2 regions of the Paenibacillus sp. JL3B1040 genome follow, and region 1 is predicted to be linked to the other one. Evidence: riboswitches for the same ligand, from Rfam matches in the RefSeq annotation. Region 1 holds a riboswitch; the other holds the start of a gene.
The links. Region 1 has a riboswitch for cyclic di-GMP ahead of ACZF99_RS10390 (transglutaminase-like domain-containing protein). Riboswitches for the same ligand answer to the same signal wherever they lie in the genome.
Positions count from the first base shown of each region.

Region 2: it holds a riboswitch for cyclic di-GMP, as region 1 does, so the genes downstream of both, ACZF99_RS18475 (Hpt domain-containing protein) here and ACZF99_RS10390 (transglutaminase-like domain-containing protein) in region 1, are expected to answer to the same signal.

Region 1 is NZ_CM169317.1:2,335,482-2,338,593, reverse strand. Features, by position in the region: gene ACZF99_RS10395 (hypothetical protein) at 1-387, opposite strand, end outside; gene ACZF99_RS10390 (transglutaminase-like domain-containing protein) at 604-1,410, opposite strand; cyclic di-GMP riboswitch class I at 1,426-1,504, opposite strand; gene ACZF99_RS10385 (MFS transporter) at 1,598-2,986, opposite strand.
Region 2 is NZ_CM169317.1:4,095,814-4,098,925, forward strand. Features, by position in the region: gene ACZF99_RS18470 (chemotaxis protein CheA) at 1-667, opposite strand, end outside; gene ACZF99_RS18475 (Hpt domain-containing protein) at 648-1,469, opposite strand; cyclic di-GMP riboswitch class I at 1,613-1,698, opposite strand; gene ACZF99_RS18480 (FMN-binding protein) at 1,858-3,112, opposite strand, start outside.

The sequences.
Region 1 (3,112 bases):
ATTGTTTTTTTTCACCGCTTCCACCAACCAGCAGCAAAAATCGCGAAATTCGTCAACCTCCCACGTTCGGCCATCGCGGTAAACGATCCGGGGATAGGTGAAGCTCAGCTTCATTTCGCCGTTCCATTCAAAGCGAAACCCGATTCTCCATTTCTGCTGGTGGAGCCAAAATCGAAACGGCTGCTCCCGCAAAAGGTAAACCTGCCCGTTGCCAAAAAAAACGGGGCCGTCCGGCGTCGCCACGATTCCGATTCGATTTTTCCGGTAGTTCATATAAAAGCCTCTTTGCCGGTATCTTCTCAGTTGCTTGGTCAGTTCGATCTCTCGAAAGGTATCCAGCTCCATGCCGCGGGAACCGTCCCTAAAGTGAGCGACAACATTCATCACCTTGAACCTCTCCCTGCTTGGCGTGCTTTGTTGTGACATACGTTTGCAAGGAGTATAAACAGGGAGTCTATACAACTTCTGAACAATCCTGATCGGTTGGCGGGAATCGGAGGAACGGTGAACGCAAAAAAGCCGCTTCGACACCCGACCCGGCAAACAGGATCGAAATGTCAGAAGCGGCGCGTATTCCGCAACCGGCGTGATTGGGTTCGCAACTTAGTATATTTTCTCGGCCTTATATTTCGCGGGATCTTTGATCATCGTATAAGCGGTCGTCGTTCCTTTCCAGCCCGCGTCCGCCGTAGTATCAATCGTGATCCAGCGACCGTTTGCATAAACCTCGTTCCAGGCGTGATAGGTACTGACATAATCCGAGGTCCCCATCACCAATTTGGCCGGAATCCCTACGCTGCGCAGCATCGCCGCGAACAAGGAAGAGAATCCATAGCAAATGTCCTTCTTCCGGGTCAGCGTCCGGTCGAGATCGGGCAGGTAACTGGAGGTGGCGCTGAAGGCCAAGCTGTCGTCGTACTTGATGGTGCTGGTGACATAATCATAGATGATCTGAACTTTTTCCTCGGTTCCGACCGCGTCTTGAATCAACTCGTTGGCGATTTTCGCCGCGCGGCCGTCCGGTTCCCAATTTACGTTTTGCGTGGAATGCAAAAACACCTGCTTCTCGTCCTTCAGTTGCAGCTTGACCGTGTCCTTATGGACCAAACGGTACGTTGTCCCTTTAAGCTGTTCCAAAAGACTGACCGCATACTCTCCGTTCCCCAGTTGAAGCGGAAACGTCTCTCCGTTCGTTCCGGGTGTTAACGTGTAGGTGTATTTCTCCTCGCCCTTGGCGATCTGCAGCTTGGTTTTGATCTTCGTCTTAACGTCATAGTTGATGCGGATCGCTCCCTGATCCACCATGGTTTTATCGATCCAGCCCGGGGTTTCCGCCCCTTGAACCGGAATTGCGCCGGCTCCTCCGAACCCAATAATGATCGCGAGCGTTACGGATATCCACTTTCTCATGACAAAAAAACTCCCTTCGGTAGCTGGCTGCCAAACTATCTTAGGCCCTATAGCTTTGCGTCCCTGCCTTTCGACAGGTTTGCCTTTATCGGATAAAGCTCTTTAGAAGTTGTATCGGCACAGATCATGTCATTTGTTAATCCGGATTCATCCTACTCGGCTCCAAAACCGTCTTTTATGCAGGTCTTTAGACCTGCCTCATTATCGATTCCTCCTTGCGGGATCGTCCGACTCGACTAAAGAAAAAATAGTAAAAAAGAAGGATTCCGATATGAAGCACTGCCAAAACCATGTAGATATTGCCATACACGGCAGAGCCCTCAAACGGATTCAGCGGATTCCAGTGCGACGACGAGCCGTGATCCACGGCATGGCCGTAAAGGCTGGTCGAAACCGCGCCGGACAAAAAGCCCAACATGGACAACAGACCCATGCCTACCCCGGTCTGCTCTTTGGGCAGCGTGCGGGAAATCGTGTTGGACAACGCCAGTTGCATGAACATTTGCCCCACATTGCCCAGGATCAGAATCGCCGCAATCCAGCCCGCCGCCGCCCCGGACAGCACCGAAATCAGGGCAAAACAGCTGATTAGCAGCAGGGAAGCCACATAGATGACGAAGGAATTGCCCTTGGCATCCGCCAACTTGCCCCCTTTGCGGCCGAGGATCGCCGAGGCAACAGCCCCGGGCACCATGGCAAATCCGATCCAACCGGCAGGCAGCCGATTCACCTCGGCCAGCAGCTGCGGCGTCAGGAACGGCAGCGCATAGCCGATCCCCATGACCAGCACCGACAACAGCAGACCCAGCGCATAGCCCGTGTTCCGAAATAATCGCGGATCCACGAACGGTTGCGGAGCTAGGCGGATCCGCCATAGAAACAGGAGAAACCCGATCAAACTGCCTAAATAAAGCTCCCATCGCCCATAGGTTACGCCGAGCAATAACAGAGTGACCGTGATGCCCAGCACCCCTCCGCCGAGCCAATCGATCCGAACGGCCCGAATCGGCTCATCGCTGAGGTATTTGCGGTAGAACGGCAGCGTAAACAGCATCAGCATCGGGATGCAAAACAACCATCGCCAATCGACCAGACTGACCAGCAGCGCGGATACGACCGGCCCAATCGCGCCCCCGATCGCCAGCCCCGTGGCTGTAATTCCCAGCGCATATCCGCGGCGCTCGGCAGGAAAATGCCGCACCGGAATGATCATCGCGGCTGCGGGAACCACCGACGCGCCGGCCGACTGCAGCACGCGGCCCAGCAAGACCATCCAATACGCCTGAGCCGACAATCCGGTCATTGAACCCAAACAAAACAGGATTAACCCGAACGTCAGCAGTTTTTTCAACTGAAAAGCATCCGCCAGCTTCCCGTAAATCACGGCGCCGATGGCGTAAATCAGAGCATATGCCGTCGAAACCCAACTGACTTGAGTGACGGATAAGCCGAATTCACCTTTGATTTCAGGGAGCACGATATTAAACATCGTTGCCCCCATGGATGACAAGATCATGGTAAACGCCAAAATGCGGATCAGCTTCTCGCGTGCCTCGGATGAATCGGCATTTTTCATCGTATCGTCCCCCCTATCGATTTCCTCACAAGTTATTGTAGGATTGAATATTAATAATGAAAAATATATATTAATTTATGTATTCATAACCTAAAGGATATTAATCATCAAATTCCCTTAAGAGAG
Region 2 (3,112 bases), 1.8 Mb from region 1:
GTTGTAGGATTTTCTCCCGGTTTAATCCGCGACCGTCGTCGCGAACGAGGATCAGCACCTCGCCGCCGACGTTTTTGGCTTCGAGCGTCAGCGTGGCAGTCTCGTTCTTCCCGGCAGCAGCCCGCTCGTCCGGGACCTCGATGCCATGATCGATGGCGTTGCGTACCAGGTGCATGATCGGATCCGAGATATGCTCGATAATATTCTTGTCGACTTCCGTATCCTCGCCGACCAGTTGGAGCCGTACGAGCTTCTCCTGCTTCCTGCACATATCCCGGACGATGCGGTGCATTTTCTGAAACGTGTTCACCAGCGGAACCATCCGGATGGACATGACCTTATCCTGAATTTCTCCGGTAATTTTGCGCAGTTGCCGCGCCGCTTTCCGGAACTGTTCCAGCTCAAGGCCCGCCAATTCGGGATTTTGCGTGACCATCGATTCGGCGATAACCAATTCCCCAACCAGGTCCATCAACTCGTCCAGCTTGGTCAAATTTACGCTGATGAAACTGGACTGCTGCGTAGTTGCGGTCGAAACGGGCGGCTTGGCCAGCGATTGCGACTCCTCCGGCGGAAACGACGCGACGCCGGAGGCTCCGGGGGACGGCCGCTCTTCGACAAGCGGCGGTTCGATTGCGGAGTTGCTCTCAAGAATAACCTCCGGCATGGAATCCGCCAGGAGCGCGGGTTTCCGGCAAGTCCCCGCGGGCTGTATACTCGCTGATCTCAAGATGTTTGAGACAAGGAGCTTGCGAAAGATAGGCGGTGATGGTTTCGGCGCTTTCCCCGTTGCGGAAAAACAACTGAAACCCCTGCTCCTTGATGATTCCTGCGGAGTCCAGGTTGCTTTCAATGTCATCAGGCCAGTAGCTGAAATGCTCGGTCCACTCCTTCAGACTATGGACCACCTGGTATGCACGTACATTTTCCATATTGTAGTCGTCGTCGAAGAACAGGACTGCTTTCAAGCGGGCACCATGTGCGGCGAGGGCGGTACTCTCGTCCAGGCTCCCGCTGTCGGCTTGTTTGGAGACGGGAGCGTCCCGCCCGCCGTCATGCCGGTGCTTAAGCTCTTCCAAGTGGTGGCGGATGCTGCCCATCAGCGGCGCACAATCGCCGTCGGGCGAATCGCCCTGCCTGATCTTATAAAGCTCAAGCTTGATAGAGTCCCCACCTTGGAGCACCAAATCGGATAATGCCGAATAATCGGTTACTCGGGGTTGATGTTCGCGGATATAAGCAAACAGATCCTCGATGACGTGAGACAATGCCGCAATATTGTCGAAGCCCATCATCGTGGAAGAACCTTTGATCGTATGCATGATACGGAAGATGACATCGATCGCGGCGGAGGAAAACGCATTCGCTTCCTCGCATTCCAAAATGCACTGCTCCAGCTGTTCCAGCAGTTGCGAATTCTCGTGAAGATATATCTCCAATAAAGGATCCGAAGCACCAAATTCTCCCATGATATGTTCTCCCCGTCACATCAATTTTCGACAATTTTACTTATTATTCGACAAATTCTTCGTACAAAAAAACTCTTTCTCGAGAAAGCTGCATTTTCGAAGAAAGAGAACTGTTTGAAAGATAGAATCGCATCCACAAGTTACCATGAAACCCGGCTGCCCTGGTAACGGTTACGTTAGGCCCGTGGCTTTGCGTCCTTGACTTTCGGCAAGTTTGCCCTTCTAGTAAAATTGCTATTTTTTAGTTAATTTATACTAGCATGCAAGGACAGAAGTTGTAAACTAGGAATTTTAAATTTCTCCATGCGCACGAACAAAAGCCCCCTCGAACGATTCGAGGGGGCTTTACGCACCAAGCCTTTAGGCTTGCCAAATCCGGCAAAAGCGATTATCTGCCGGCGTTCTCCAGCGCATTCTTCACGGCGTCCACCACTTGGGCAGAAACGGCTTTCATGCCCTCCGTATCGCCGAAGGCTGCCGGACGATACCCGTATTTATGCAAGGCTCCTTCGGCAGTCGGCGTTTCGAACTCCGTCTTGACGGCTTTCTCGTCGACGGTCAATTGATCTTCCGTCTTGATTTTCCCGTTCGCGTCAAGATAGAACACTTCCATTTTGAACGGCACGTTGTTTTGCACCGTTACCATAACGTAAACGGATTTGTCTTTGTTGATCCCGGCAAAAATGCCATTGATGTAGGCTGTTTTGTACGACTCGTTGATTTCTGCCTTCTTATAAGCATTTTCGACGGCCGTTTTCAAAGCGGTACTGCTGCTGGTTGCGCCGGATACCACATCGACCTTCGCCGCTTGCTCTCTCGTTCCGGCAAACAGCAGATCGCGGGTCAAGATCGGGATCGCTCTGATAACCTCAGGATAAGCTGAATCTCCGCGGTCAATCATATTTACCCCAACGCGATACAGCTTCAGACCAACGATGACGCCGTTGCGTAACGTAACGTCGGCACGGTTCGTCCCTTTGTCATAAGCGTCGCCAAAGGCGGTGTAGGTGCCGTCTTTGTAAGTACCTTGCGTTGTTGACGCGTTGTTCAGCAGGTCGGCAAATGCCGCTCTGGCCGCGAGGGACAAGTCCTCTTGAAGTACGATCGGCGTCATGTTCACGCCTTTTTGGGTCAAGCCTTCGTTCAGTTGAGCAACAACGGTTTGTTGCTCTTCCGTCAGCTTGTCGGCTGCGATCAATTTACCATCTGCACCAAACAGATGTACATTTACGTTCGAAACTTGGTCCGCCTTGATGTCGGCCAGAACCAGCAGTTTGGACAGGTTGTCGACACCGGCGAAGGTGCCTTCAAAATATTTCGCTTTGCCCGACACTTTCAACGCTTTTTCAAAAGCTCTTTCCACGGCCACGTTCCAGCTGTGGCTACTTTCGGTTGCGCCGGCAATCGCGTCGACGCCGTCGCTGAAGTTCTCGATGTACGAGCCGTTGGCGAGCAGTTTCGCCGTCATCGGAGCATTGGCTTTCACCACATCGGCATATGCCGTGTCGCCCCGATCGATCAGGTTGGAGCCCAGTCTGTACAGCTTCAGGTCAACCAGCTTGCCGTTGCGGATGTAGACGTCGGCTCGCTCCACGCCTTTATCGCGCGCTGCGCCGTAAGCGGAATAGAACCCGTCGATGTAT